Regions from separate parts of the Streptomyces sp. Rer75 genome, predicted to be linked through region 2. Evidence: riboswitches for the same ligand, from Rfam matches in the RefSeq annotation. Region 2 holds a riboswitch; each other region holds the start of a gene.
What was found. Region 2 has a riboswitch for cyclic di-AMP ahead of HYQ63_RS18985 (C40 family peptidase). Riboswitches for the same ligand answer to the same signal wherever they lie in the genome.

Region 1 (10,241 bases), 210 kb from region 2:
ATGAACTCGTCCACGTGGTACGCCTCCTCGTCCGGCTCGGGGCGCCGGGCGATCTGGTGGTTCAGCAGCCGCCCGCCGGGGGCCAGCAGCCGGTGCAGGATGGCGGCGTACTCGGCGTACCGCACGGCACCCACGTGCTCGGCCATGCCGATCGAGGAGATCGCGTCGTACGGACCGTCGTCGATCTCGCGGTAGTCCTGCACCCGGATCTCGATCTTCTCGGTCAGCCCGGCGTCCGCGATGCGCTTACGGGCGTACGACGCCTGCTCCTCGGAGAGCGTGATGCCGACCGCCCGCACCCCGTACTCGCGCGCCGCGTGCAGCACCATCGAGCCCCAGCCGCACCCCACGTCGAGCAGCCGCTGCCCGGGTTCCAGCGCGAGCTTGTGGCAGACCAGGTCGAGTTTGGCCCGCTGCGCCTCTTCCAGCGTGGTGTCCGGTCTCTCCCAGTACGCGCACGAGTAGACCATCGAGGGGCCGAGCACCAGCTCGTAGAAGTCGTTGCCGACGTCGTAGTGGTGGCTGATGGCCTGCTTGTCGCGGCGCAGGGTGTGCAGCGGCCCGCGGGTCGCCCCGGCCTCCTCGCGCGGCGGGGCCGGCGGCAGTCCGGGTCCGGCGAGGGCGACCAGATCGCGGACGGCGGTGCGCACCTTCGGGTCGCGCGCGGCCTTCAGGGCCGCGGCGAGGCGGGTCCGGCGCGGGGCCGCGGGTTCGTCCCGCTCCCAGAGCAGCCCGGCCAGCTGGTCCAGCGCCTCGTAGAGATCGCCCTCGACCTCGAGGTCACCCGCCACCCAGGCCCGGGCCAGGCCGAGTTCGCCCGGCTTCCACAGCATCCGGCGCAGCGCCCGGCGGCGCCGCAGGACGAGGACGGGAGCACCGGGCGGACCGGTCTCGCTGCGGTCCCAGGCCCGGATGCGGAGGGGGAGCGGGGCTCCCAGCGCCTCCTCGGCCAGGGCGGCGAGTCGCGCGGCGGCGTGGGTCATCTCGGCACACCTCCATGATGGCAAGTCAGGGAAGATACTCACCACGTAAACACCATGGAACCGCCCATACAGTCCCGCCGACACGTCTGGAAACGGTAAAAAGCGCGCACGCGAAGGGCGCCCGCCCCACGGATGGCGGACGCCCTCGGCGTTTTCTCGGTATTCAGATGTGCCGGATGTTCGGCTGCCCGGTGCCGGGGTCCTGGATCAGGACGCCTTGGCCTTCTCCGCGGCGACCTCGGCGGAAGCCTTCGCGGCGGCGGCCGCGGAGACCGGGGCGGCGGCCTCGTAGAACTCCTCGCGGGGGTTCTCCATGGCGCCGAGCGAGACGACCTCGCGCTTGAGGAACATGCCCAGCGTCCAGTCGGCGAAGACCCGGATCTTGCGGTTGAAGGTCGGCATCGCCATGCCGTGGTAGCCACGGTGCATGTACCAGGCCAGCCGGCCCTTGAGCTTGATCTTCATCTTGCCGAGGACGATCATCGCGACGCCCTTGTGGAGGCCGAGACCCGCGACGGCGCCCTTGTTGGCGTGCTTGTACTCGCCCTGCGGGAAGCCCCGCATGCCCGAGATCACGTTGTCGCCGAGGACCTTGGCCTGGCGCAGCGCGTGCTGGGCGTTCGGCGGGCACCAGGCGCCCTCGCCGCTGGCGAGGTCCGGCACCTGGGCGTTGTCGCCCGCGGCCCAGATGTAGTCGGTTCCCTTCACCTGGAGGGTCGCACCGGTGTCCACGTGGCCGCGCGGGCCGAGCGGGAGGCCGAACCGGGCGAGCGCCGGGTTGGGCTTGACGCCCGCGGTCCACACGATGGTGTTGGAGTCGACCTCGAGGCCGTTCTTGAGCACCACGTGGCCGTCGACGCAGGAGTTCATCGAGGTGTTGAGGTAGATCTCGACACCGCGGTTCTGGAGGTGCTCCAGGCCCCACTGGCCGAGCTTCGGGCCCACCTCGGGGAGGATCTTGTCGGCCGCGTCGACGAGCACGAAGCGCATGTCCTCGCGCTTCACGTTCGGGTAGGACTTGGCCGCGTCGCGGGCCATGTCCTCGACCTCGCCGATGGTCTCCGCGCCCGCGAAGCCACCGCCGACGAAGACGAAGGTGAGCGCCTTGCGGCGGATGTCCTCGTCCGTGGTGGAGTCGGCCTTGTCGAGCTGCTCGAGAACGTGGTTGCGCAGGCCGATGGCCTCTTCTATGCCCTTCATCCCGATGCCGTTCTCGGCCAGGCCGGGGATCGGGAAGGTGCGGGAGACCGCGCCCATCGCGATGACGAGGTAGTCGAAGGGCAGCTCGTACGACTCGCCGACGAGCGGCTGGACGACGGCGACCTTGCGGTCCTGGTCGATGTTCGACACCCGGCCGGTGAGGACCTCCGCCTTGGGGAGCACACGCCGCAGCGGAACCACGACGTGGCGCGGAGAGATGCTGCCGGCCGCAGCTTCGGGGAGGAAGGGCTGGTACGTCATGTACGAGCGGGGGTCGACGACCGTGACAGTCGCCTCGCCGTACCGCATCTTCTTGAGGATGCGGCGCGCCGCGTACAGGCCTACGTACCCACCGCCTACAACGAGGATCCTGGGACGCTCCGTGGTGCTCATGATTCGAGTATCCAGCACCCCCCGAGGGGGACCTCGTGAGCCCCTTCACAAGCAATGTGGGGGTATCTGCTACACTCCGCCGCCCCCGTGACGGACGCCATAGCGCCGCGGGGGAACCGGGAACCGGATCAAGACGTTCCCAGCCCCGCTGAGCAGCGATAGCCGTTGAACGCGTGAGTAGACCACGGGGTTCCCGGGCGGCCCGGGGAGCGGGCCGATCGGCCATGATCGGGCCCGAGTTGATGAACACCGTCACCAATAGCGGCCCCGAGGCGGCCCGGAAGGCGGCCACCAGGCACCTTTTTCATGTGAAGAGTTTCACGAACTCTTTTTGCGGCGGTCCGTGGAAGGCCCCCGAAGGGCCCTCCACAGCCGCTCAGACGATAGCGAACCCGCTCAGGCGATGCTCCAGGCGATGCCGTCGAGGATGTCGTGTTCGCTCACGACGACCTCCTCCGCACCGGTCCGATTCATGATCGACAGCAGCACCAGGGCGCCCGCGGTGATCACGTCGACCCGGCCCGGATGCATCGCCCCGATCGCCGCCCGCTCCGCGTGGGTCGAGGTCAGCAGCTTGGCCGTGATCTCGCCGACCTGGCCGGCGTGGACCCGGGCGTGGTGGATCGCGGCCGGGTCGTACTCCGTGAGCCCCAGCGCGATGGCGGCGACGGTGGTGACCGTACCGGCCAGCCCGACCAGGGTGTGGCCGCCCTCACCGGGGCGGCAGCCGCCGGTGAGCGGCACCGTCTCCTCGGCGAGGTCCAGCGCCCGTTCGATGTCCGCCCTGACGGCCGAGATCTGATCCTCCGTCGGCACCTCGGCGACCTGGCCGTCCACGACGAGATGGCGCTCCGTCAGCCGCACACAGCCGATGTCGACGCTGCGGGCCGCCCGCACCCCGTCGTCGCCGCTGACGAACTCGGTCGAGCCGCCGCCGATGTCCACCACCAGGAACGGACCGCTCAGATGCTCATGGCCGGTCAGCTCCTTGGTCGCCCCGGTGAAGGAGAACGCCGCCTCCTGATCGCCGGTGATCACCTCGGGCTCGACGCCGAGGATGTCCACGACGCCGCGCACGAACTCCTCGCGGTTCTCGGCGTCCCGCGAGGCCGAGGTGGCGACGAAGCGGACGCGCTCGGCGCCCAGCTCGCGTATGACCTCCGCGTACTCCCGGCACGCGGCGAAGGTGCGCTCCAGCGCCTCGGGGGCCAGCCGCCCGGTGCGGTCCACGCCCTGGCCCAGCCGGACGATCGTCATCCGGCGGTCCAGCTCGGTCAGCTCACCCGTGGCCGGGTCGGCGTCGGCGACCAGCAGCCGGATCGAATTGGTGCCGCAGTCCACGGCCGCGACGCGGGTCATGCGGTCTCCTCCCGCTCCGCCCCGACGGCTCCGCAGGGGCTGACGCACGGGCCCTTGCGCCACCACTCGGGCAGCAGCGCGATCGCCTCGTCGCCGAGCGGATTGACCCCGGGACCGGCCGCGAGGGAGTGGCCGACCAGGACGTGCAGGCACTTCACCCGGTCCGGCATGCCACCCGCGCTCGGGAAGCCCTCCAGCACCTCGATGGCGTCGCGGCGCGCGATGTAGTCCTCGTGGGCGGCGCGGTAGGCGGCGGCGAGCTCGGGGTCCTCGCCCAGCCGGGCCGTCATCTCCTTCATCACGCCCTCGGCCTCCAGCGTGCCGATCGCGGACGCGGCGCGCGGGCAGGTCAGGTAGTACGTGGTGGGGAACGGCGTGCCGTCCTCGAGGCGCGGCGCGGTCTCGACGACATCGGGGTTGCCGCAGGGGCAGCGGTGCGCGACGGCGCGCAGGCCCCGCGGGAGGCGGTTCAGCTGCTCCTTGACGGCGGCGATGTCCGCGTCGGTGGGCGCGGTGGGCTCCGTCTGCGGAGGGGGCGTGTCCATGAGGGGAAAGTTCTCTTCGATCGGTATCGGGCCGGGTGCGACCGTAACGAGCGCCGGGCGCGGCGCGTCAGCGGTCCGCGGCGGCGGCCGCCTTCGGCGTGTCCGCCGTGTCCACGGCGTCCCAGAGGTCGGTGTACCAGGGGCGGTCGGCCGCGCCCCGGTCGGTGGAGCGCTCGGCCCGGGCGCCGGGGTCCACCATGCTGAAGCCGGTCTCGCCGGGCATCAGATAGTGCAGGTGCTCGCGGGCCTGCCGCTCGATGTACGCGGGGTCGCGCAACCGGGCCTTCTGCTCGCGCAGCTTGGCCACCTCGGCGCGCTCGCGCTGGGCCTGGCGCCGCTGGTCGGCGATCTCCGAGCGCTGGGAGATGTACTGCCGCATGGGATAGGCCAGCGCGACCACCAGGGAGCAGACGACCAGTGCGAGGAGGGCGGCCCGGCCGGTGAGCCGGCTGCGGCGGCGCTTGATCCGGGCACGGTAGACCCGGGCGGCGGCGTGTTCGCCGAGCGCCTTGAGCCTGGTCGCGGTGGAGAACCGATCCGCCGGCACGTCGCCTCCCCGGTGATGACTTCGCTTAAGTAACGCCGTCCCCGGCCCACGGTACGGGACCGCGGCCGGGGACATGCGTCAGACGTGTCCGCTCCTCGAGGATCGAGAAGCGGTCAGCCCTTGAAGCGCGGGAAGGCGGAGCGGCCCGCGTACACCGCGGCGTCGTCGAGGATCTCCTCGATGCGCAGCAGCTGGTTGTACTTGGCCACCCGCTCGGAGCGGGCCGGGGCGCCGGTCTTGATCTGGCCGCAGTTGGTGGCGACGGCCAGGTCGGCGATCGTGACGTCCTCGGTCTCACCGGAGCGGTGCGACATCATGCACTTGAAGCCGTTGCGCTGGGCCAGCTCGACGGCGTCGAGGGTCTCGGTCAGCGAGCCGATCTGGTTGACCTTGACCAGCAGGGCGTTCGCGGTGTCGTTCTCGATGCCGCGGGCCAGCCGCTCGGGGTTGGTCACGAACAGGTCGTCGCCGACCAGCTGGACCTTGTCACCGAGCTGCTCGGTGATCGTCTTCCAGCCGTCCCAGTCCTCCTCGTTCAGCGGGTCCTCGATGGAGACCAGCGGGTACGCCTCGACCAGCTCGGCGTAGTACGCGGTCATCTCGGACGCGGTGCGGGCCTTGCCCTCGAACTGGTAGACGCCGTCCTTGTGGAACTCGGAGGCGGCGACGTCGAGCGCGAGCGCGATGTCCTGGCCGGGCTGGTAGCCGGCCTTCTTGATGGCCTCGACGATGAGGTCCAGGGCGTCCCGGTTGGAGTCGAGGTTCGGCGCGAAGCCGCCCTCGTCACCGAGACCGGTCGACAGGCCGCGCTCCTTCAGCACGCCCTTCAGGGTGTGGTAGACCTCGGCACCCCAGCGCAGGGCCTCGGAGAAGGACTCCGCGCCGACCGGCGCGATCATGAACTCCTGGATGTCCACATTGGAGTCGGCGTGCGAGCCGCCGTTGAGGATGTTCATCATCGGGACCGGCAGCAGGTGCGCGTTCGGGCCGCCGAGGTAACGGAAGAGGGGCAGGTCGGACGCCTCGGAGGCGGCGTGCGCCACGGCGAGGGAGACGCCGAGGATGGCGTTGGCGCCGAGCGAGGACTTGTCCGGAGTGGCATCCAGATCGAACATCGCCTGGTCGATCAGGCGCTGCTCGGTGGCGTCATAACCGACCAGCTCGGGGCCGATCTGCTCGATGACGGCGAGGACGGCCTTCTCCACGCCCTTGCCGCCATAGCGGTTCTTGTCGCCGTCACGGAGTTCGAGGGCCTCGAAGGCGCCGGTGGAGGCGCCGGACGGGACGGCGGCACGGCCGGTGCTGCCGTCGTCGAGGCCGACCTCGACCTCGACCGTGGGGTTGCCTCGCGAGTCGAGGATCTCGCGAGCTACGACGACGTCGATGGACGGCACGAGGTTCTCCTTCGTATGTGTCTGCGGTAGCAGCATGAGCCTAACCGCACCGAAGCCCCGGCGGGGTGCACCGTGGGGGCGGCGCACCCAGCCGGGGCTCGTTGACTACGGTGTGGCTGATCAGCTCAGGTGGAGCTGCTGGCCGGGGAAGATCAGGTCGGCCTTCTGGATGATGTTCTTGTTCAGCTCGAAGAGCTTCTTCCAGCCGCCCTTGACGTCCTCCGCCTTGGCGATCTTGCCAAGGGTGTCACCGGACTTGACCTTGTACTCGCCGTCGCCCTTCTTGATCGGGCCGCGGGCCTCGTCACGCGCGGCGTGCTCGGGCGCGCTGCGGGGCGCGGCCTTCGGCTTGGCGGACGGGGCCGACTGCGAGGAGTCGGACTGGCTCTGCGACGGGGTGGACGGGGCCGGGGCGGACGGGGCGCCGCCGCTGGTCAGGCCCTTGCCGCAGACCGGCCAGGCGCCCTTGCCCTGGCTGGCCAGGACCTTCTCGGCCACCTGGATCTGCTGGGCCTTGCCGGCCTTGTCGGCGGTGGGTGCGAAGGCGGTACCGCCGTACGCGGCCCAGGTGGAGGAGGAGAACTGAAGGCCGCCGTAGTAACCGTTGCCGGTGTTGATCGACCAGTTGCCGCCGGACTCGCACTGCGCGACCTGGTCCCACTGGGACGTGGTGGCGGCAGAGGCGGACGTCGCACCGATGAGCGGAGTGGCCACAGCGGCTCCGGCGAGGCCGGCGAGCGCGGCGATACGAGTGGCCTTGGAAGGACGACGGTGCTTGCCCTGAGCGTTGGACATGTTCGTTCGTTTCCTCACCGACGCCTACGAGGTGAGCTGTCGGGTTCGGGCGTGAGTTGCCCGGCTGGGTGCGGGGGTCCGCACCCTGCTTCACCCCTAGCCGCTCGGCCGATTCCGCTGGCCTCCCGGCACTTACCTTGGGTCCCCCGCTCCTGCCTTCGGCGCTGGCGCGTCGGTACCGGACGACCGCCGGCAGGACTCGGCGTGACGGTCGACGGTGCTCGCGGTGGCGAGCGGAAAGACGTTAAACACACCTCCGGGAAACGTTCAAACACCCTTATCGCAGCGAAGAGGGCTGTTATCGATCTCACCCGGCCCACATCGGCGCAGGTGGGGCCGGGTGCGGAGAGACCGGACACCTCGGACGCCCCGGAAAATGTGACGAGAGGTATGTCTCACCGGCGCCAGACCGGGCAAATCACCCCGAACTACTGGCTCCTGATGGTGAGATCAAGCCGCTGACCAGGAAGAATGAGATTTGGGTCGGTTCCGATGAGGTTTTCGTTGGACTCGTAGAGCCGACGCCAATCGGCGCCCAATTCCTGCTTTTCGGCGATTGCTGAAAGGTTGTCACCCGGACGCACTGTGTAGCCGCCATCCGTGGGGTTTTCGGCCCTGCCGGCACCGCCGCGCGAGGCATGGTCGCTCGGCCGCTCCCCCGCGTCCCGTTCGCCCCGGTGCTTGCCGGAGGAGCCTTCGGAGCCGCCCTCGGTGGAGGAGGGGGTCGGCGAGGGGTCGGGCGCGCCGGAAGAAGGCGCGCTGGAGGAGGGGGACGGTGAGGGCGCGTCGTCGCCCGGGCCGTCCGCCTCGTCCGAGTCGCCCGGCGTGGCCGGGTCCTGGGGCCGCTCCGGCTCGGTGGACGCGTCGGAGGGCTCCGATGCGTCCGGCGCCTCGCCGGCCGCATCGCCACGGTCCCGGGCGTCGGATCCGTCACGGTCCTCGCGCTCCGCGTCGCCCTGCTGGGAGGGGCGTGCCGTGCTGCCGGGGTTCACGTCCGGGGCGTCGCCGCCGTCGGTCAGCCCGGCGTTCAGCGCGCAGCTGGGCCAGGCGTCCGGGCCGCGGTCGCCGAGGATCGACTCGGCGACGGCTATCTGCTGGGAGCGGCTGGCGAGGTCGGGGCGCGGGGCGTAGCTGGTGCCGCCGTACTTCTTCCACATGTCGAGGGTCAGCTGAAGGCCGCCGTAGAAGCCGTTGCCCTCGTTGGCGCTCCACATCCCGGCGCTCTCGCACTCGGCGACCTGGTCCCACGTGGAGGCGGGGGCGGCCTGGGCGCCGGTCGCTCCGAGGAGCGGAAGGGCGAAGCTCGCACCGGTCACCCCCGCCGCGACGACGATGGCCGGAGCCTGGCGGGGGCGGCGGTGACGTCCGTTCCCGGAAAGCATGCGAATCGCCTCTCGTGTGGGGGCTCGGTTTGTCGGTTGAACATAGCGACGCCACACGATCATCACAAGCCGGTGTATCCCAGGTCACGCCAAGGTCACATGACTGACCGGATGTCACTTTCCCCAGGTCACCGGAAGGGTGCGCAGTCCGCGCATGATGAGCCCGCCGCGCCAGCGCAGGTCGTCCGGCTCCACCGCGAGCCGGAGGTCGGGGATGCGGCGCAGCAGGGTGGCGAGCGCGGTCTGCGCCTCCAGGCGGGCCAGCGGGGCGCCCAGACAGTAATGGATGCCGTGGCCGTAGCCGAGGTGCTGGTTGTCGGTGCGGGAGAGGTCGAGGACGTCGGGGTCGGCGAAGCGCTCGGGGTCGCGGTCGGCGGCGGCGAGCACCACCAACACCGGTTCTCCCTCGGCGATCTGCTGCCCGCCGATGGTCACCGGCTCGGTGGCGAACCGCCAGGTGGCCATCTCCACCGGGCCGTCGTAGCGCAGCAGTTCCTCGACGCCGGTGGCGAGCAGTTCCTCATCCCCTTCTTCTGCTTCTTCCCCTTCTCCCAGGGAACGTTGCAGCCGGGCCCGCTGCTCGGGATGGCGCAGCAGCGCGTAGAGGCCGTTGCCGATCAGATTGACGGTGGTCTCGAAACCCGCGAACAAAAGGATGAAGGCCATCGCGGCGGCCTCGTTCTCGGTGAGATGGTCACCGTGGTCGCTGGCCCGGATCAGATCGGACATCAAGTCGTTGCCGAGCGCGGCGCGCTTACGGTGAATCAACTCGGCCAGATACGCGCGGATTTTCTTCACCGCGCGGGCCACTCCCCCGCGCGGGCCCCCGCCGTGCCGGATCATCGTCCCGGCCCAGTCCCGGAAGTCGTCCTGGTCCTCGCGCGGGACGCCGAGCAGATCGCAGATCGCGTAGATGGGGAGAGGAAAGGCGAACTCATGGATGAGGTCCGCCTCTCCCCGGTCCGCGAAGGCGTCGATGAGGTCGTCGGTCAGCTCGCGCACCCGCGGGGCGAACGCGGCGACGCGGCGCGGGGTGAACGCCTTGGACACCAGCCGCCGCAGCCGGGTGTGGTCCGGAGGGTCGATATTGAGCAGATGTGTCATCAGATCCGCGCGCTGCTCGCCCGGGATGCCCACTTTGCCCCGGGCGTGAGCGGACTCACTATGCCGCTGGGGGTTCTTCGACAGCCGGGCGTCGGCGAGGGCCAGCCGGGCATCGGCGTAGCGAGTCACCAGCCAGGCTTCGACCCCGCTGGGGAGCGTGGTCCGATGCACCGGGGCATGCTCGCGTAGCCAGGCGTAGGCGGGGTAGGGATCAGTAGCGAACTCCCAGGTGAAGAGGGTGGGAGCGGGGGTAGGACAAGGCTGATCGGGCACGCCCCGACGATACCGGCCGCGACCCATGGATTCCGATACGCCACTTATCGGAAGTAAATCCATAAAGCGCAAGTAAAGCCGATTAATGTCGAAGCAATTCGACGACCTTCTCCACACACTCTCCACGATGCGCTCACAGCGCGAGGCGAATGCCCGATATCTGATGCCTGTGGCCATCGCCCGGAACGGCCCTCGGCGCGCACCACTCCGACCTGCGGAACATGCGCTGACGTCGCCCAATGAGGCAAAATGCGGGGATGGCTGAA
Region 2 (10,241 bases):
CCGGTCCGGGGTGGGGATCCGCTCCACCGCTGCGTCGCCGCGCCGCTCGCTGAGGGTGGCGACGAAGCGGAACGCCAGGATCTCGTTGCCGAGCCGGAAGCCTCCGGCGGTAGGTGAACCGGTCATGGTGGTTCATCCTACGCCCTCCCGGTTCCGTGAGGGCAGCGCTTGACGCCCGGCGAAAGAACCGGCTTAATCGGCTCTAGCGAACCAGTTTAAATGGTTCACGAGAGCGACGCGCCGAGTGCGAGGAGAAGCGCGCATGACCACCACCGGCACCACTGCCACGACCACCACCGGCACGACCACCGCCCCCCGCCCGCTCACCGGATTCGGCACCGTGAGCGGTGTCCCCTGGCTCCCCGACGGCTTCGCGGACGTCTTCGAGAGCACCCTGGTCCGCGTCGGTGACGTCGACCTGCACACCGTGCAGGGCGGCGCCGGGCGGCCGCTGCTCCTCGTCGGCGGCTGGCCGCAGAACTGGTACGTGTGGCGCCACGTCATGCCGCGCCTCGCGGAACACTTCCGCGTCGTCGCCGTCGACCCGCGCGGCGTCGGACCGTCGGACAAGCCCCGCGACGGATACGACACCGGCACCGTGGCGGCCGAACTCGTCGCCCTCATGCGGGTGCTCGGCCACGAACGCTTCGCGATGGCCGGACACGACGTCGGCATGTGGATCGGCTACGCCCTCGCCGCCGACCACGGCGCCGCGGTCGAACGCCTCGCCCTGCTCGACGCCATGATCCCCGGCCTCGCCCCCGACATCCCCGTCTTCGGCCCCGAGGCGCAGAACGACATGCTGTGGCACTTCGCCTTCAACCGGAAGCGCGGCCTCAACGAACAGCTCGTCCGCGGCCGCGAGCACCTCTACTACGGCGACCAGTTCCGTACGAAGGCCGCGCGGCCACTGCCGGACTCAGCCGTCGGCTTCTACGTCGAAACCCTCGCCCGCGACCCCGAGGCGCTGCGCGCCAGCTTCGAGTACTACCGGGCGACGGACGACAACATCGCCCAGAACGAGCGGCGCAAGCAGCACCCGCTCCCCATGCCCGTCCTCGGCGTCGCCGGAGCCCGCAGCCAGGGCGAACGCCTCGCCGCCCTGCTCGGCCCGGTGACCGAACGGCTCGACAGCGTCGTGCTCCCGGAGTGCGGGCACTACGTCCCCGAGGAGAGCCCGGACGCGCTGCTCGAGCACTTGCTGCCCTTTCTCCGCGCTTAGACCGGGCGGGCCGCGCCCGCGAAGGGCATCTGGTCGATCGGGGCCACCCGGACCGGGGCGCCGGGGCGCGGGGCGTGGATCATCAGGCCGTTGCCGATGTAGAGGCCGACATGGCTGACGCCGGAGTAGAAGAAGACCAGGTCACCGGGGGCCAGTTCGCCGCGCGCGATGCGGCGGCCCGCGTTGATCTGGGTGTAGGTGGTACGCGGCAGGGACACCCCGGCGGCGCGCCACGCGGCCTGGGTCAGGCCCGAACAGTCGTAGCCGTACGGCCCGGTCGCGCCCCAGACGTACGGCTTGCCGAGCGCCTCGTACGCGAAGGAGATGGCGCGGGCCGCCCGGCCGCCCGTCCGGGCGGGGGCGCCGTGCCGGGGCGTCGACGCGGTACGGGCGTCCTGGGCGGTACGCGCGTCCTGGGCGGCGCGGAGGCGGTCGCGCTGGGCGTGGGTCAGCTTGGCCAGCAGCGCGTCGGCCGCGGCCAGCTTGTCCTGGACCGCGTGTTTGTGGCGGGACGCGGCGGCCTGCGCGGCACGCAGCGTACGGAGCCGGTCGGCCGCCTCGCCCCGGACCCGGCGCAGCGACCGCTCCTCGCGGGTGATGCGCGCGATCGTCACCGCCTGGCGGTCGCCCGCGCGGTCGGCGAGCGAGGCGCGCTGGAGGTACTGGCCGGGGGAGGAGGACAGGGCCAGCTGGAGGGCGGGGGCGACGGTGCCGGAGCGGTACTGGGCGGCGGCGAAGGCGCCGAGGGCGTTGCGCGCCGTGTTGAGGCGGGCGGTGCGGCGGGTGGCCTCGTCGCGTAACCGGTGGAGGGACCGTTGTGCCTTCTCGGCCGCGGCCCGGGCGCCGTCGTACTTCTCGGTGGCCTCCTCCGCCTCCCGCTCGTACGCCTCGACCTTCGCCTTCACCTGCTCGGGCGTCAGACGGGGCTCGGCGTGCCCGATGCCCGGGAGGGCGGTCGCGGAGGCGGCGCCCGCGAGGGCGAGGGTCACGGCGGTGCGGAGGGTGGTGCCGGTGAGCGACGAGCGGTGCCGCTGCTTCGGCTTCGTGGGGGGCTGCGGCGCCACTGCGGCGATTCACCTTTCGTGGGGGGCGTGCTTCTTGGTGCTTCTGGGAGGGGAAGCTAGGCCGGTCGGCGGCGCGACGCGCTGAGATGAACGGAGGTGGACGGATTCGTCCCCCCGGTGGCGCCTGCTGATCGCGGGGACGGCGCGGGGTGGGCGGGATCGGGGCGGCTGTGACCGATGTGCCGATCGGGGTGTACCCGGGTGACTGGCGGTGATATGAGCGGCGCTAGTCTCCGGTGCCATGGACGTACTCATCAATGTGTTCGTCGGCCTGCACATCGTCGGCATCGCCGCCCTGCTGGGGGGCTTCCTCTCCCAGCTCTCGGCGATACGCGGGGACGGCGCGCGGATGACGCCGGGGATGCTGCACGGCGCGCTGACCATGCTGGTCACGGGCGCGGCACTGGTCGGGCTGAACCAGGCGGACGATCAGACCGTCAACAACGTCAAGATCGGCGTCAAGCTGGCGCTGCTGATCGTGATCCTGGGCCTGGTGTACGTGAAGCGGGACGAGGAGAAGGTGGAGCCCGCGGTCTTCGGCGCGGTCGGCGCGCTGACGACGGTGAACATCTTCATCGCCGTGCTCTGGACCTGACCCGCTGACGTCCCGTCCCCTGCCTGCTGGGCCAACCCGGGGGCGGGAAGGGGCGGAATGGGGGAAATCGCACCTGTAAGCGCAACCCGGCGCACTCTTCGACTGTCTTACCCGTCAAGGGCAAGCCCGGAGGGAGCGCGCAATGGGGGTAAAGGCAGGATTCGGGGCGTGGCGGGCATGGCGCCGCCGTACGGCGGTCGCCTTGGGCATGGCGGGCATGGTGGTGCCGCTGTCCGTCGCGCTCGGTACGGCACCGGCGCAGGCGGCGACGTCGTGCACGGCGGGCACCGGTCCGTATCAGAAGCAGGTCGAGAAGTTCCTCGGCCGTCCCGTCGACGGTCGGCAGTCCTCGGGGGACTGCCGGGCGACGCAGAGATTCCAGATCAACCACGGCATCAGCCCGACCATCGGCTACGCGGGCCCCGTCACCTGGGGCGTCATGAAGCTGATCAACGCGCAGAACGCGGCGGGCCGTAACCCCAACGCGGCGCGCAAGTGCCCCACCAACAAGGGCCGCATCGCCTGCGTCGACCTCAGCCGGCAGCTCAGCTGGGTGCAGGACGGTTCGCGGCTGGTGTTCGGGCCGGTGCCGGTGCGCACCGGGCGGGACAGGTACGAGACCCGCACCGGGCTGAAGAAGGTCTACTGGCGGAACAAGAACCACTGGTCGACGATCTACAACGTGGCCATGCCGTACAGCCAGTTCTTCGACGGCGGCCAGGCCTTCCACTCCATCGCGGGGAGCGTGTGGTCGCCGCCCGGCTCCCATGGCTGCGTCAACATGCGCTCCGGTGACGCGAAGAAGTACTGGAGCCTGTTGCGGAACGGCGACGACGTGTACGTGTACGGGCGCAAGCCGGGCACGTGATCCGGCCGGTGTGAGCAGCGGCTGCCCGTGCGGGGACGGGCAGCCGCACTGCGGCTACGCGGGCCGCACGCTCCCGTAGATCGGCATCTCGGTGATCGGCGCCTTCTTCACCACGTCCCCCGGCTTCGGCGCGTGGATCATCATCCCGTCGCCGATGTAGAGCCCGACGTGGCTGATGTCGTCGTAGAAGAAGACGAGATCACCGGGCTTGAGCTCGGAGGTCGAGACGCGCGTACCGACCTTCACCTGGTCCCACGTGGTGCGCGGCAGTGAGACCCCGGCGGCCTTCCAGGCGGCCTGGGTGAGCCCCGAGCAGTCGTAGGAGTTGGGTCCTGTCGCGCCCCAGACGTACGGCTTGCCGAGCTGGGACTCCGCGAAGTCGATCGCCTTGGCCGCCTTGGTGCTGTTCGAGGCGGTGGACGAGCCTGCCGAGCTGCTTCCGGAACCGGAAGAGGAACCGCCGCTCGACTGCTGCTCCTGTTCCTGCTGCTTCTGCTGGGCCGCGGCCTCCCGCTGCTTTTCAGCCAGCTCGGCCGCCTTGCGCCGCGCCTCCTCGGCCTTCTTCTTCTCGATCGCCGCCAGCCGCGCCTTCTCCTTGGCGGTCAGGTTCGCCAGCAGCCGGCGGGCCTGCGCGAGCTTGTCCTGGACGGACTTCTTCTTGGTCTTCAGCTCTCGCTGGGTCTCGGTCAGCGACTCCAGACTCCTGGCGGCCTCGCGGCGCTCCTTGGCGGCCTTCGCCGCCTGCGTCTGGAAGTCGTCGACCGCCCGCTTCTGCGAACCGGCCATCCGGTTCATCAGATGCGACTGGTCGAAGAGGTCCTGCGGGTCGTTGGAGAACAGCAGGCTCGCGGCGCTCGACGTCATGCCGCCGTTGCGGTACTGGGCCGCGGCGTAGGTGCCGAGCGTGCGGCGCGCCTCGTTGAGCTTCTCCGTGTTCTCGGCGACATCGTCCAGCAGCCGGTTGACCTTGGTGCGCTGCTGCTCGGAGCGCTCCTTGGCGGCGTTGTAGTGCTGGGTGGCGGTTTCCGCCTGGTGGTAGAGGGTGTCCACCTTCTCCTTGACCGCCTCGATCGACTGCGTGGTGCCGGGCTTCGGATCGCCCGGGGCGGCGTTCGCGGTCTGGGAGAGGAGGGTGACGGAGGCGAGGGCGGCGGTGGTGAATCCGACGGCCGTGCGGCGCCCGGTGGAGGAGGCGGCGGTGGGTATTCGGGTCCGCGGCTTGCGGTGCGACGCCAAGGGAGGCGACTCCTTCCGTGGACCGCCTACCGGGTTAGCTGTCGGGTTCGGGCGGTACGGAAGGTTGCCCTACGGCCTTGCGCGGGCGGGACGTCACGTCGTACATGCCGTACGTGTCGTACCGCAGCTCGGGCCGATTCACCCCGGTGTTGCGTTGTGGGTCCCCGGCTCCGGCTGCCTCGCGGCGCGACCGGACTCGGCGGAGGCCGCCCGGGCCGGCGCGGTTCGCCGACGGGTCTACGGGCCGCCTGGGGGAGGACGGTAGCCAACTCGTGGGGCTCCTGTGAAGGCTGGTGGTCGATATGCCCGAAACCGTTTCGTGACATCCATGCGTAGGCTGTCAGTGCGGCCGCCTAAACTCGGTGAGCGATGAGCAGCCTCTTTGATGACAGCTTCCTGGCGAGCCTCGGGCCTCCGGAGGAGGAGCCCCCGCCGCCCGAGGATTCCGCACACCCGGGCCACGGCGGCGGTTCGGACGGGTCGGACGGTTCAGGCGGCGAGGAGGTGCCGCACCACCTCTTCACGGGCGCATTCGACGCGCCGGTGCCGAGCGGGACCAGAGAGGCGTACTACCGGGACGGCGCGGCCCGCCCCGCCGTCGACCCGGCGGCGCTGCTGGAGGGGCTGAACGATCAGCAGCGGGCCGCCGTGGAGCACACCGGCTCGCCGCTGCTGATCGTCGCGGGCGCCGGGTCCGGCAAGACCCGGGTGCTCACCCACCGCATCGCGTATCTGCTCGGCACCCGCCATGTGCACCCCGGCCAGATCCTCGCCATCACCTTCACCAACAAGGCGGCGGGCGAGATGAAGGAGCGGGTCGAGGAGCTGGTCGGCCCACGGGCGAACGCGATGTGGGTGATGACCTTCCACAGCGCGTGCGTGCGCATCCTGCGCCGCGAGTCGAAGAAGCTGGGCTTCACCTCATCGTTCTCGATCTACGACGCGGCCGACTCGAAGCGGCTGATGGCGCTGGTGTGCCGGGATCTCGATCTCGACCCGAAGAAGTTCCCGCCGAAGTCGTTCAGCGCCAAGATCTCCAACCTGAAGAACGAGCTGATCGACGAGGAGACCTTCGCCGGTCAGGCAGCGGACGGCTTCGAGAAGACGCTCTCCGAGGCGTACGCGATGTACCAGTCGCGGCTGCGCGAGGCCAACGCCCTCGACTTCGACGACATCATCATGACCACGGTCAATCTGCTCCAGGCGTTCCCGGACGTCGCCGAGCACTACCGCCGCCGCTTCCGGCACGTCCTGGTCGACGAGTACCAGGACACCAACCACGCTCAGTACACGCTGGTGCGCGAGCTGGTGGGCAGGGACGAGGAGGAGGCCGGGGAGCTGTGCGTCGTGGGCGACGCCGACCAGTCGATCTACGCGTTCCGGGGCGCCACGATCCGTAACATCCTCCAGTTCGAGGAGGACTATCCGGACGCGCGGACGATCCTGCTGGAGCAGAACTACCGCTCCACGCAGACGATCCTGAGCGCGGCCAACGCCGTCATCGAGCGCAACGAGAACCGCCGACCGAAGAACCTGTGGACCGAGGCGGGCACCGGCGCCACCATCACCGGCTACGTCGCCGACACCGAGCACGACGAGGCCCAGTTCGTCGCCGACGAGATCGACCGGCTGACGGACGCGGGGGACGCCCGGGCCGGGGACGTCGCGGTCTTCTACCGCACCAACGCCCAGTCCCGTGTCTTCGAAGAGATCTTCATCCGGGTCGGGCTGCCGTACAAGGTCGTCGGCGGGGTCCGCTTCTACGAGCGCAAGGAGGTCCGCGACGTCCTCGCGTACCTGCGCGTGCTGGCCAACCCCGAGGACGCCGTACCGCTGCGCCGCATCATGAACGTGCCCAAGCGCGGCATCGGCGACCGCGCCGAAGCGATGATCGACGCGCTCGCCGCCCGCGAGAAGATCACCTTCCCGCAGGCGCTGCGCCGCGTCGACGAGGCGTACGGCATGGCGGCCCGCTCGGCGAACGCGGTCAAGCGGTTCAACACGCTCATGGAGGAGCTGCGGACCATCGTGGAGTCGGGCGCGGGCCCGGCGACCGTGCTGGAAGCCGTGCTGGAGCGCACCGGCTATCTGGCCGAGCTCCAGGCGTCCACCGATCCGCAGGACGAGACCCGCATCGAAAACCTCCAGGAGCTGGCCTCCGTGGCCCTGGAGTTCGAGCAGGACCGGGGCGAGGAGAACCCCGGCACGCTCGCGGACTTCCTGGAGCAGGTCGCGCTCGTCGCCGACTCCGACCAGATCCCCGACGAGGACGAGGAGGGCACCGGGGTCATCACGCTGATGACGCTGCACACGGCCAAGGGGCTGGAGTTCCCGGTCGTGTTCCTCAGCGGCATGGAGGACGGGGTCTTCCCGCACATGCGCGCCCTCGGCCAGACCAAGGAGCTGGAGGAGGAGCGGCGGCTGGCGTACGTCGGGATCACGCGCGCCCGCGAGCGGCTGTATCTGTCCCGGTCGACGATGCGCAGCGCCTGGGGCCAGCCCGCGTACAACCCGCCGTCCCGCTTCCTGGAGGAGATCCCCGACCAGTACGTGCAGTGGCGGCGCACCGGGCCCGCGACCCCGTCGGCGTCGATGGGTGCCATGTCGTCGGGCGGCGGGGCGGGGCTGTCGTCCGGGTTCTCGTCGTCGCGCTCGCGGTCCGGGTCTTCCGCGTCCGGTGCGTCCGGTTTCGCGACGCGGCGGGCGAAGGACCGCCCGGTGGTCTCCCTGACCATCGGGGACCGGGTGACGCACGACTCGTTCGGGCTCGGCACCGTGGTGGCGGTGAAGGGCACCGGGGACAACGCGGAGGCGACGATCGACTTCGGCGGCGAGAAGCCGAAGCGGCTGCTGCTGCGGTACGCGCCGGTCGAAAAGCTCTGACGCTGGCGTTGTTGTGCGCTTCTGCGCTTCTGCGCTTCTGTGCGGTGAGGGCGGTCAGTTGGGGTTGATGCCGTGGCTTTGCAGCCACGGCAGCGGGTCCACTGCCTCCCCGCCGCCCGGGTGCACCTCGAAGTGCAGGTGCGGGCCGGTGGAGTTGCCGGAACTCCCCGAGTAGGCCATGACGTCCCCGGCCTTGACGGTCCCGGAGCGGATCTTGGTGCTGCTGAGGTGGCAGTACCAGGTCTCCGTGCCGTCGGGAGCGGTCAATATGACCATGTTGCCGAAGGCGTCGTTCCACTGGGTGCGCACGGTGCCGTCGGTCGCCGCCATGACGGGCGTGCCCTCGCTGACCGGGAAGTCGATCCCGGAATGCAGCGACATCCAGTTGAGGCCCGCCTGGCCGAAAGTGGCGCTCAGCCCGTGCTGCTTCACCGGCAGCGCGAACTTGGGGCGCATCGCCTCCTTGCGCGCCGCCTCCGCGGCCTTGCGCTTCTTCTCGGCTTCCTGGCGCTCCTTGAGGTCGATCCGCTCCTGGGTACGGCTGGCGCGCTCCCGGAAGTCGTTGACGCCGTCGTCGACCCCGGCGAGCCGGGTGTCCATCTCGCTGTTGGCGACGGATGCCTTGACGGGCTGGGCGTCGGGGGCCGCCTGCGTGGTCGTGTCGTCCTTCTTGTCGCTGGACATGCTGCCGCTCACGGAGGCGGCGGCCACGGCGGTGACGCCGAGCGCGCAGACGGAGGGGACGGCGACGGTGAGGAGCGCGGAGCGCTTGGGGCGGGAGGGCGCGGTGCGGCGGCGGGCGCGGCCACCGGAGCGGGTGGCGGTGGCGGTGGTTGCGGAGGGCGGCGTGATGTCGGCGACGGGCTCGGGATCGAGGTCGGGGTCGGGGTGGGGTTCCGGCTCGGCCACGGCTTCGAAGACGGCGGTCTGCGCGGCGTGCTCCGCGTGCTCGCCCTGCTCGGCCTGCTCGAAGGGTGCCGTCCCGTCGTCGTACGGCGACTCGCCGTACTGCGACTCGTCGACGGTGGCGTAGGCCGAGGTATCCCAGAACTGGGTCTGCCCGGTGTCGACGCCGGAGGTGTCGTACGCGGCGTGCTGGCTGATGACCTCGTATTGCCCCGAGATGTCGTACGCGCCGGTGTCGTACTGCCCGGCGGTGTCGTACTGCCCGGTGTCGTACTGCCCCGTGTCGAACTGGCCCGTATCGAAGTGCCCCGTGTCGAAGTGGCCCGTATCGGCCTGTCCGGTATCGAACTGCCCCGTATCGAACTGCCCCGTGCCGGTGTCGTACTGCCCGTAGGTGTCGTACACGCCCGTCTCCCACTGCTGCTGAGGGGAGTGGGTGTCCCAGGCACCGGTGTCGTCCCAGGTACCGGCGTCCCAGTGGCCGCCGGTGTCGTCCTGCCGTTGGGTGGGTACGTCGGTGGGGAGCTGATAGCCGGAGGCGGCCCACATCGCGGTGGTGTCGTAGGCGCCGGTGTCGTACGCGGATCCGCCGCTCCACTGGGTCGCGTCGTACTGGCCGCTGTGCCCGCCGTGCGGGTCGCCCTGGCCGTCCCCGTAACTGCCTGGGAGGGAGCCGAAGAGGGGGTCGGCGGCCTCACCGTACGCGGCCCCGAGGTTGTCGAAGCTGCCGGTGGAGTAGCCGTCGTACCCGGCGTAACCGTGCGCTGTGTCCTGCTGCTGGCCGTAGGCCCCGTCATAGGAATACGAGGCGTCGGGAGCAGGGACGGTCGGGGTTGCCCCCGACGGGTGACGGTCGTTCACCACCAACCAACTTCTCTTTCGCCTCGGCTGCAGGAGAATTAGCGGCGACTGTACCCGGCGGTACGCGGGAGCGACAATCTTCAGCAAGTTTTGGGCATCACGGGAAAGGGCATTTGGACCTCTTTCGGTTGACTGTGCGCCCGCTCTTGGTCCGGCGTTCGACGGCTGTTCGGCAATTTTCGGCCGTATCAGGCGACCGAGAACGCGCCCGAAGTGTCCGCCTGCGCGGCATTGGCGGCGTCCAGCGCCTCCCGGATCCCGGTGGCGACGGCCGAGTGAACCGGTAGAGCGAGATGTCCCACACCGCTGACCCGGATGTTGCGAAAGATCAGATCTGGATGGTCTATGCGGGCGACTTCCGCGGGGATCATCAACTGATCCACATCACTCCAGAAAGAAACGAAACGCGTACGGCATTCGGGGGCAGGCTGCCTCAACTCCGTTATCACCTCGGAGTCCGGGCACATCTGACGCACGAGCGGATGTGCGGACAACAAGGGCGCGACGCGGGTGCCGGAGTGCGGGGTGCCCAGCGTGACCAGGGAGTGCACCCGCACATCGCCGCCCAGCCGCTGGACGTAGTAACGCGCGATCAGCCCGCCGAGG
Region 3 (10,241 bases), 920 kb from region 2:
CATTCCAACGGGTGCCCCGCAGTGTTACCGCTGTGCGGGAGCAGGGGTATATCAGTGATGCAGCGAGTTCTGGGAGTCGTCGACCGCGATGTTGGCGCAGTTGGAACCGACGTTGATGTCCCCGGTGGGCGCGGCGGTGCCGAGTGCGACGATGGGGCCGGCGGCGGTGTCGCAGTCGTTGCTCTGGAAGACCGCACCGCTGTTGGTGAAGTTGATGCAGTCGGAGCCGACGTTGATCTCGCCCGTCGGGGCGGCCACGCCGGTGCTGGCGATGGCGCCGGTGGCCGTGTCGCAGGTGTTGGTCTGAATGGCGCCCAGGTCGCTGCCGAAGTTGTGGGCGCTCGCAGCGCCGGCGCCGACGAAGACCAGAGCGCCGGCCGCTGCGGTCAGGAGAGCTGCCTTCTTGCCGATGTTCACTTAATCCTCCGTGTGGTTATTCCGCGGATTCACGGACGCCTGACTCAACGAAGGCATTCAGGAAAGGCACTGGGCGGGCCCTTTGTTTCACCCGTCTGGCATACGGCGTCCCTCATATGACAGGCATTCAGGGGACTGCGGGGCGTGCCGCCTTTTTGGGAAATCCCGGAAGGAGCGGGAAGGAGCGGGAAGGGGCGGGAAGGGGCGGTGCCCGGGATCGTCCACCGATACCTGGGGCGGCCCGTGGCGGTGTCGCGTCGGTGGCGCCGAGTTTCCGGAGTATGACATTCCGACTTGTTCGACCTGTCGAACAAGTGATACATCCTGGCTCCACGACGCAGGAGTGAGTGAGGCACAAGTCCGACCGACTGCTTCGCGGAACCACAGGCGCGGCGCGTGTTCACGCCGCTACGCTAAGTACGCGAGGGCGGTCACCCGGGGGCGGGAGGAGAGACGTGGGGCACTCAGGAGTGGGGGGAACCCCCGCCGAGCTGATGGACGGGCTACTGGCCCGTGCGCAGAACGGCTTCGAGATCGGCGAGGCGGTGCTGAGCCGGGCGCGGAGCGCCCTGATGCACCAGTCCGAGCTGCGTTCCTGCCGACAGTGCAACGAGCCGTCAGGTCCGCGCGGTTACACGACGTACCGGCATGTCTTCCTGCTGCCGGACGGCAGCAGCCTGCTGCTGTGGGAGCTGGAGCACAACACCGGCCCGGACGACCGCCCGCAGTTCGAGCTGTACGCGGACGAGGACGCCCTCGCGCTCGCCGAGCGCCGCGTCCACCGCTGCATCGGCGGCGCCCGCTGGGAGGAGCTGGACGGGTTACCGCTGTGGCTGCCGGACCAGATGCTCCAGGCCCCCGAGCCCCTGGAGGTCCAGCGCGCGTATGTGGCCGACAATTCGGCCGACCACGCCCGCCGCGTCCTGCGCCGCGCGGAGAACCCCGACCGGCCGGGGGAGGAGACCGAGCGGCTGCTGACGACCGCGTTCGCCCATGACATCGCCCTCGCCCCCAAGCCGCGCCGCCGCTCCGGCGGCCCCGACGCCACCTGGTGCCGCTTCTACGAGCACGCCTTCCTGCTCGCGGGTGGCGACGAGATCGTGTTGTGGGAGCTGGAGCACAACCTGACCCGGGACGGGCGGCTGGTGTGCGAGGTGTACCTCGACGAGGTCTCGGCGGAGCTGGCGGCCGACCGCCACGCCCGCGCCCTCGGCGTCGACCTCTGAATACGGTGACGTCCGACTCATCCGACAGTGGGCCCATCGGGTGAAGTGCGTGCGCGCCTCCCCGGTGTCGCGGATGTCCTTCCGTTCAATCGGAACGTGTGTTTTTCCGCGGATTTGGCTCTTCTGGAGGAAATCAAGTGAACATCGGAAAGAAGGTAGCTGTCCTGGCCGTGGCGTCAGGCGCCCTGGTTCTGGGGAGTGCGGCGGGGGCGTCCGCCCACGGTTTCGGCGGCGGTGCCGGCGGTTTCGGCGGCGGTGGCGGGGGCTTCAACCCCTTCGGGACGGTCCAGACCAACACCTGCGACACCCTCACCGGCGCCATCTCCAGCATCGGCGCCACCGCTCCGTCGGGGGACATCACCGTCGGCAGCAACTGCCTCAACTTCACCAACGGCACGGCGGTCGTGCAGAGCAACGACTGCGACACGGCCACCGGCGCCATCATCTCGACCGCTGGGCTCGCCCCCTCCGGTGACATCACCATCGGCAGCGACTGCACCAACATCGCCACCGGCACCCCCTGAACCGACAAGCCCCACGCCGACGGCCACGGCCGCGGCTGACCGAGCCCCGGCGAACGCCACGGCTCGCCCTGCGACCCCGGATGCTTGCCATCCGGGGTCGCTCGGCATCCGCGCCCCTCCGTGAAGACCTTCTGACGCACCCACATGGCCGCCACCGACTCGCACGGCGGCCCGGTACCCGGAAGCCTGATGACGGGGTCACGGACGGGGTCATGGATCAGGGACAGCGGGAGAAGCCGGTGGCGCGGGTGCGAGGGAGCAGGGCTCGTCCGGGCGCCCGTACGCCCGCCGCCGACTCCTCGGGCGCGGCCGCCGGGCTCGTCACGGCCGAGGAGGCCGTCCAGGCCTCGCCGGGGCGGCGGCTGGCCCCGTGGACCCCCGCCATCCTCCTGCTCGGCGGGATCGCGTTCGACCTCGCCGCCCCGGCCCCGTACACCGCCTCCCCCTTCTTCGCCGCGGCCCCGCTGGTCGCCGCCTCCCTCTTCCCGCTGCGGCGGACCATCATCACCACGGTCCTCGCCCTCACCGCCGTCTGCCTGCTGGCCGAGCTGCACGGCGTGCGGGACCCGACCCAGGCCGCGACCGAGATCGCCACGGTGGCCACCGTCGCCCTCCTCGCGCTCGTGATCAACCGCGTCGTCCGCCGCGGCGACCGGCGGCTGGCCTCGGCGCGCGGCATCGCGGAGGCCGCGCAGCGGGCCGTGCTGCCCGTACCGCCCGCCCGCATCGCCGGGCTGGACGTCGCGGCGCGCTATGTGGCGGCCGAGCAGTACGCAGCGATCGGCGGCGATCTGTACGCGGTGCAGGACACCCCGCACGGCGTACGGCTGATCGTCGGGGACGTCCGCGGCAAGGGGCTCCAGGCCGTGGAGGTCGTCGCGGTCCTCATCGGCGCCTTCCGGGAGGCCGCGGAGCAGGAGGCGACGCTGGAGGGGCTCGCGGGGCGGCTGGAGCGGGCGTTGCGGCGCGAGGGCGCGCGACGGGCCGAGCTGGAGGCGTTCGAGGGGTTCACCACCGCCGTCCTCGGCGAGATCCCGCGCGGCGACTCCACCCTTCGCCTCATCAACCGCGGCCACCCGGCGCCGCTGCTGCTGCCCGGCGACGGCGCGGTGCGGCGCCTGGAGCCGGAGACGGTCGCGCTGCCGCTGGGGATGGGCGAACTGGGCGCGTGGCCCGACCGGGTGACGGAGCTGCGGTTCCCCGAGGACGCGACGCTGCTGCTGTTCACGGACGGGGTGACCGAGGCCCGCGACCGGCACGGCACGTTCTACGCCCCCGAGGAGCGGCTGCGCGGCCGCCGCTTCACCGGACCGGGCGGGCTGCTCGACGCGCTGGTGGAGGACGTCGCGCTGCACGCGGGCGGGGAGACCGCGGACGACATGGCGCTGCTCGCGGTCCGGCGCCCGCCCGGAACGAACGGAACCACACCCCCCGCTCCGGACACGGACCGTAGCCAACCGTGACGCGTACGCATAACGATTGACACACGATCAGCCCGCAGGAGGTTTTTACCATCCCTTTTCAAGCGGGGTGAAACGCCCCCATCTGTCCTTCCTTGGTTACTAAGTTCATGCCAAAGCTGCGCGGATTCTTCAGAAGAGCTTGGAATCATGTCGCGCTCTCTATTAACGTTCGATAACGCAGCGCGGTCGACACAGCCGTCGCAGAGGCGGCACCGTGCGCCGTCGCCGAATCCCGTACGTGCAGCGCCAGCACCACCATCAGCACCACGCACCACCACGCATCACGGCAGCAGCAGCCGCCGCGGCACCAGCGCAGCACGAGGGAACCGGGGAACCACCACCTTGGGGTGAATCGGGTCGAACCTGACCCGTAGGAGACCTTCCTGCTCCGAACCCGTCAGCTAACCCGGTAGGCGAGAGGGAAGGAAAGGAGTGCGCCCCGGTGGCGTCCAACAGGTCCGTACTGGACGAAGCTCCGTACCGCTCGTCGGGTACGGGACCCGGCACCGCGACCGCGTACGGAGTCGGCTTCGACGCCGGAGCCGGCGCCCGCCCCACGGTCGGCCTCGGCGCCGAACCGGATGAGCCGCCCGTAGGCAAGGAAGCCGTCTGGGACGAGTGGAACCCCACCGAGGAGTCCATCGCTCCGCTCCGCGGCCGGCACCGCGTCGGCAAGCAGCGCGGCGGGACCATGGCCCGCAGCAGCGCCGTCCTCGGCGTCGGCGTCATCGCGGCGGTCGGCGCGGGCGGCATGGCGAGCGCCAAGGACCGGCCGACCGTACCGATCTCCATGCCGGACCTCGCCCACGTCGCCGACGAGGTCAAGGCCCAGCTGCCCGCCGCCAAGGACCTGCCCGGAATCGGCTCCCTGATGGCCGACGGCCAGGACTCCGCCCAGCCCACCGCCGCCACCCTCACCACCGGCGGCACCGAGGCGGGCGAGGCGCTGCGCACCCGCATCCTGCGGCAGGCCGAGAGCCAGCAGACCGCGGCGGATGACGACAGACGCGAGAGCGAGGCGCGCGCCGCCGCCAAGGCCGCCGCCGACGACGCCGCCAAGGCCGCCGCCAAGGCCCGCGACCTGGCGGAGCAGAAGAAGGCCGAGGCCGCCGCCAAGAAGAAGGCCGCCGAGGCGGCCAAGGCGAAGGCGGAGGCCGAGAAGGAGGCCGCCGCCAAGGCCGCCGCCGACCGCCCCGCCAAGGCGTCGACCTCCACGGGGTTCACCCTCCCCGTCGCCTCGTACACCCTGACCGCGGGCTTCGGCCAGGCGGGCGACATCTGGTCCGCCGACCACACCGGCCAGGACTTCGCCGCCCCGACCGGCACCCCGGTCAAGGCGGTGGGCAGCGGCACCATCACCCAGGCGGGCTGGGCCGGATCGTACGGCTACCGCATCGTGCTCAAGCTCGATGACGGCACCGAGATCTGGTACTGCCACCTGTCGTCCATGGTCGTCACCTCGGGCAAGGTGTCCTCGGGCGAGACCATCGGCCGCGTCGGCGCCACCGGCAACGTCACCGGCCCCCACCTCCACCTGGAGGTGCGGCCGGGCGGCGGCTCCCCGATCGCCCCGCTGTCCTGGCTGCGCGACCACGGGCTGAACCCGTGACCCCCTGATCCGGCCGTCGTCGCTGCGACGGCCCCTCGTTCCGGCGGCTCTGGCGCTCTCTCCCCCCTTGACGCCAGGGCCGCCGGTTCTCTGTCCGCGGCCTCCGACGGAATACCCCCCTCGGTCGTCAGCGTTGTCATATCGCATGACTGAGACGCGCAATGACACCCGTAAGAACATCGGCAGCCTGTCCGTCTTCCCGCTCTCCCTGGGCGGCAATGTCTTCGGCTGGACGGCCGACGAGGCCGAATCCTTCGAGGTGCTCGACGCCTATGTGGCGGCGGGCGGCAACTTCATCGACACCGCCGACGTCTACTCCGCCTGGGCACCCGGCAACGAGGGCGGCGAGTCCGAGACCATCCTCGGCAAGTGGTTCGCCTCCCGCGGCAACCGCGACGACATCGTCCTCGCCACCAAGGTCGGCGCCGGCTCGCCGGAACCCCGCGGACTGTCCGCCTCCGCCATCAAGTCCGGCCTCGACGAGTCCCTCCAGCGCCTCGGCACGGACTACATCGACCTCTACTACACCCACTTCGACGACACCTCGGTGCCGGTCGAGGAGATCGTCTCCACCCTTGACGAGCTGGTGCAGGCGGGCAAGATCCGCGAGATCGCCGCCTCCAACATCTCCGCCAAGCGCCTCGACGCCTCCCTCACCTTCTCCGCCCAGGAGAACCTGGCCCGCTACGTCGCCCTCCAGCCCCACTACAACCTGGTCTCGCGCGACACCTTCGAGGGCGAACTGGCCGACGTCGCCGCCCGCCACGGCCTGGCGACGCTCCCGTACTACGCGCTCGCGTCCGGCTTCCTCACCGGCAAGTACCGCCCCGGCACCACGGTCGACAGCGCCCGCTCCACGGGCGCCGCCCAGCACCTGGAGACCGAGCGCGGCCAGAAGGTCCTCGCCGCCCTCGACGACGTGGCCGCCAACCACAACGCCGACCACGCCACCGTCGCCCTGGCCTGGCTCACCGCCCAGCCCACCGTGGTCGGCCCGGTAGCCAGCGCCCGCACCCCCGCCCAGCTCCCCGCCCTGCTCGCCTCGGTCGACCTCCAGCTCACCCAGCCGGAACTGAACCTCCTGACCTCGGCCTCGGCCTGACCCCGGGCCACGGCGCCGGGACGGCAATCCGCCGTCCCGGCCCCCTTACGCCCCTACACCCCCACGCCGATCCGCCAACACCCACGAAGCGGCGGCAACCGCACCGGCGACCCCGAAGACGGACGGCCACGCCCCCACCTTCTTCGCCAGCGGATGCGACCCGGCGAACGCGGCCACGTACAACCCGCTGAGCGCAGCCGCCGTCCCGTTCCCGGCCTTGTCCCGCCACCCCTTGGCGGCCACGGCCCCGGCCGCCGCCAGCGCAACCCCACCGAGCGGCCGCCGCTTGGTCCACCGGGCCACCCCGTACCCCCCGACCAACCCACCCGCAGCCACCAGCCCCGCCGGCACACCAGCCATGCCGCTACCTCCCACTCCTAGGGTCACCTTGCCCCGACCCTACGCAGCGAGCCCCCACCCCCGGGCCCGAACCGGCTACGGGTGACCAGCCCCTCAGCCCAGCTCATCCGCCCGCAGGGCCGCTACGAAGTCCCCCCACGCGCCCTGCGAGAACCCGAGCACGGGCCCATCCGGACGCTTCGAGTCGCGGACGGCGGTCTCGCGGTCCGGCAGCTTCGCCGTCTCCACGCACTCCAGCCCCTGACCACCGCTGTAGGTGGACTTCACCCACTGCGTCGCCGCAAGGTGGCTTGCCGCTCGTATTCGGTTCGTGGCCATCACACTTCCTTGCGTACGGTGTCGATCAACTTGGCGGAGGCATCCGGGGACAAGGCCCGACTGCTGAGGTAAGCGAACGCCTTTCGATACTGCTCCACCTCAGCCAGTTTCTCCAGGTAGAGGGAGACCGTGACGTTCTCCAAGTAGACAACGTCAAGCGACGGATCCGTACCAACGAGGATGAGGAATGAGCCCATCGCTGACGCGAGAGGGCCGATGCCAGAGGGGACGACTCGTAGATCGATGTGGGGAAGCGCTGCACGGTCAAGCAGGTGGGCAAGTTGCTCCCGGTGAGCCTCCGCGCTTCCGATCTTTCGACGGATGACCGATTCGTCAAGCACGACGGACAACTGCATCGGGTTGTCGCGGGTGAGGATTGCTTGCCGCTTCATCCGCACCTCGATGGCCTGCTGCAAACGCTCCTCCGGCGGTGGTTGAGGATCGCTCCGGTGGAGTTCCTCGGCGTAGCGCCGGGTCTGCAACAGCCCTGGGATGAAGGCGAGGGCAAAATGATCCTCGCGGACTGACTCGTCCTCCAGGGTGAGGAGAAGGTTCATGCGGCTGGGGATGGCCTCGGTGTATGACTGCCACCAGCCTTGCACTTTGGCGTTCTTGGCAAGATCAACGAGGGCGGCACGTTCTTCATCGCTGGCCCCGTACTCCTTGCAGAGGGCGTCGACCAGCGGCCACTTGACCGACCCGTCCTTGGTTTCGTAGCGGCTGACGGTCGCTTTGGAGAGCCCCACCCGATCACCGGCCTCCTGCAGGGACAGGCCCTTCTCCTCGCGCAACCTGCGCAGGCTGGCGCCCAACTGTCGGCGTCGCGTCGTCGGTCCAGCAGACATAGCAGTCGGCTCCTCCACCTGGGTTCTTGCGATCACTTGCCGGGTGCGAAGACAAGTAGATCGCGACCAAAGGTAGTTGACCGGCTACCCTCGCGAGGTTCATTCCAGCGTGAGAGTTACAAAACGAGAGTCTCGGTGCCATACTCTCGGCAGTGAGGCTACGCAGCGCAGTCGTACGGACACGGCTAGGCGCAGCGCTGTCGTGGCGCGCAAGGGAGTGTGGTCATGCACACGTACTCATTCACCGAACCTCAACCACGCCGATGCGTTCTCCCCTTCGCGGCCGAGGCCTCTCAAGTGGCCGGCCTGCGCCGAGCCGTGAGAGCGGAGCTCGTCACCTGGGGTATGTCGGCCCTCGCCGACGAAGCGCAGCTGATCGTCACGGAGCTGGCATCGAACGTGATCAAACACGTTGGCCAGGACTCCGTAGCCACCCTCGTCCTCGACGCCGGCCCGGATCAGCTCCGCATGGAGTTGCACGATAAGAGTGGCAAGGAGCCTCAGCACCTCCACCCCGCAAGCGACGAGGAATCCGGCAGGGGCCTGCAAATCCTTGGAGCCCTGTCGGCCACCTGGGGCACTGTCCTGACGACGGTCGGCAAAGCCGTCTGGTGCGAACTGCCACTCCCCCTCGACAAAACCCGCCGCCGCATCCAGCGCGCGACGACCGTGATGGAGACCTACAACCTCGCGGTCGCCACCCCGGCCGCGAGGCTCACCCGCCGCCCGGTTCTTGAAGAGTCGGCGACCAGCCTCATCTTGGACCTGCTGCATTGGCTGACGGCGCAGGGCCTCGACCCCGACGACATCCTTGACCGCGCCCAGACCCACTTCGAAGCAGAGGCCGCGTGACGTTCACCGTGCCGGCGGGTCAGCGCGCGGCAGCACGGAGCATCGCGCCGGCGTCGTCAGCCATACCGTACTCATGGAGTTCCAGAGCGGCCCGGATCACCTGTTTTTCGGGTCGGTCGCGCCCGTAGATCTGAATGAGGGTGTCGGCAAGCTGGTCCTGGTGCTCCTGTCGGAGCACGACGAGGGAAGCAGCGCTCTCAAGGGGGGTGAGCACCTCTGAGGATTCCCTCAGCATGGCGACAGCGGCCTCGGAACTCTCCTCTCCGTCGAACCTTGCCGCCATGGCGACGATCTGCGTCGCGGCGGCCACGTCGTATGCCCTCTGCTGCCGGTCCCCTTGCTGAGGGGGGACCGGCAGCGGTGCCGTTTCCTTGCGAGCGTCGGCCAACTCCGCTTCCAAGCCGGCCCTTGACTCAAGGAGACGCCGGTTAGCGCGCATCAACAGGCGGTGTCTGCTCCGCAGGCGGCGGATCCTGTGGCGCAGGTCCGGGCAGACCTGGCAAGGTCTCTGTTCGGCTGCGACATGCACCTCAAGGACGTCGTCCAACGAGAGGCCTACTGCATCTTTCCCAGCCCGTTCAACGGCGGTTTGATGCAGCGCGATGACGAACCCACGCTGCGGAACGCGTTGCCCACTTCGGTAGCGAGAGAGCTCGCTGACGTGCTTCTTGTATTCGCGCGGCGCAAGCGCCCCGGCTACTTCCTTCAGGGTCGCGCCCAGATGTTGATACAAGTCGTCCAACATCCGGGCTAGCGCCCGTCTTCCCGGCGGGACCTCTTCGCTGATCTTTGGTCCAGCCTGCCTTGCTCGCATCCGGAACCCATTCTTCCGTATGTGGGATCTGCTCTTCCTGCTGCTGCCGGTCGTGCCAATCAATTCTGCAACAGCGAGATTTGACGCGTTCGCGCGCAACACGAGTGGTCACTGGACCTTCGACTGTTCCCGGTGCTCAATGGAGTGGCCGCCGAAGGTTCGGGGGCGGAGAGTCATGGCTGGCGGCGGGTGTCACGGCATGACGTTTCCTAGGCGTGCCTATACGGGGAAGTGGAGACTTACATGGCAATGCTGCCGTCTTGGCAGGACAAAATGTTCGAGGGCCGGAAGCTCGGGGGCAAGGTCCGTGCGGCTCTGTGGCTTGAGGCCGAGGTGGGGGAAGGCAACATCTTCACTAAGGCGCAACTGCGTCAGGCGTTTCCCGATGACGCGCAGATCGACCGGCGGGTGCGCGACCTCCGCGATCACGGTTGGCGCATCGACACCAGCCGTGACGACCTTAGGCTGAACCAGGAAGAGCAGAGGTACGTCAGTAAGGGTGCCGAGGTCTGGATCCCGGGGCAGGCGAAGACCGCCAAGCACAAGAACAGCCTCACGGACGCACAGCGCCGCAAGGTCTGGCAGGACGACAACTTCTTGTGCCGCACCTGTGGCGTCGGCGTAGGCGAGCCCTACGACGACGGCGGCATCGAACTGTCGAAGCTGAATATCGCCCGCCGCGAGGTACTGATGCCGGACGGAAGTGTTGAG

Region 1: another riboswitch for cyclic di-AMP. It lies ahead of HYQ63_RS17990 (transglycosylase family protein); the one in region 2 lies ahead of HYQ63_RS18985 (C40 family peptidase).
Region 3: another riboswitch for cyclic di-AMP. It lies ahead of HYQ63_RS23360 (M23 family metallopeptidase); the one in region 2 lies ahead of HYQ63_RS18985 (C40 family peptidase).

The regions. Positions count from the first base shown of each region.
Region 1 is NZ_CP058693.1:4,319,688-4,329,928, forward strand. It holds gene HYQ63_RS17960 (cyclopropane-fatty-acyl-phospholipid synthase family protein) at 1-983, opposite strand, end outside; gene HYQ63_RS17965 (NAD(P)/FAD-dependent oxidoreductase) at 1,191-2,576, opposite strand; gene HYQ63_RS17970 (Ppx/GppA phosphatase family protein) at 2,973-3,935, opposite strand; gene HYQ63_RS17975 (DUF501 domain-containing protein) at 3,932-4,480, opposite strand; gene HYQ63_RS17980 (septum formation initiator family protein) at 4,548-5,027, opposite strand; gene eno (phosphopyruvate hydratase) at 5,141-6,457, opposite strand; gene HYQ63_RS17990 (transglycosylase family protein) at 6,542-7,216, opposite strand; cyclic di-AMP (ydaO/yuaA leader) riboswitch at 7,223-7,390, opposite strand; gene HYQ63_RS17995 (transglycosylase family protein) at 7,645-8,598, opposite strand; gene HYQ63_RS18000 (cytochrome P450) at 8,713-10,002, opposite strand.
Region 2 is NZ_CP058693.1:4,533,544-4,543,784, reverse strand. It holds gene HYQ63_RS19010 (ABATE domain-containing protein) at 1-126, opposite strand, end outside; gene HYQ63_RS19005 (alpha/beta fold hydrolase) at 263-1,222, shown strand; gene HYQ63_RS19000 (NlpC/P60 family protein) at 1,219-2,295, opposite strand; gene HYQ63_RS18995 (hypothetical protein) at 2,528-2,881, shown strand; gene HYQ63_RS18990 (L,D-transpeptidase) at 3,024-3,749, shown strand; gene HYQ63_RS18985 (C40 family peptidase) at 3,804-4,985, opposite strand; cyclic di-AMP (ydaO/yuaA leader) riboswitch at 4,993-5,197, opposite strand; gene pcrA (DNA helicase PcrA) at 5,355-7,868, shown strand; gene HYQ63_RS18975 (M23 family metallopeptidase) at 7,923-9,635, opposite strand; gene HYQ63_RS18970 (triacylglycerol lipase) at 9,824-10,241, opposite strand, start outside.
Region 3 is NZ_CP058693.1:5,455,477-5,465,717, forward strand. It holds gene HYQ63_RS23340 (hypothetical protein) at 52-417, opposite strand; gene HYQ63_RS23345 (DUF6227 family protein) at 873-1,643, shown strand; gene HYQ63_RS23350 (hypothetical protein) at 1,781-2,167, shown strand; gene HYQ63_RS23355 (PP2C family protein-serine/threonine phosphatase) at 2,380-3,630, shown strand; cyclic di-AMP (ydaO/yuaA leader) riboswitch at 3,918-4,061, shown strand; gene HYQ63_RS23360 (M23 family metallopeptidase) at 4,073-5,239, shown strand; gene HYQ63_RS23365 (aldo/keto reductase) at 5,385-6,341, shown strand; gene HYQ63_RS23370 (hypothetical protein) at 6,387-6,701, opposite strand; gene HYQ63_RS23375 (DUF397 domain-containing protein) at 6,795-7,019, opposite strand; gene HYQ63_RS23380 (helix-turn-helix transcriptional regulator) at 7,019-7,864, opposite strand; gene HYQ63_RS23385 (ATP-binding protein) at 8,090-8,716, shown strand; gene HYQ63_RS23390 (hypothetical protein) at 8,736-9,461, opposite strand; gene HYQ63_RS23395 (hypothetical protein) at 9,774-10,241, shown strand, end outside.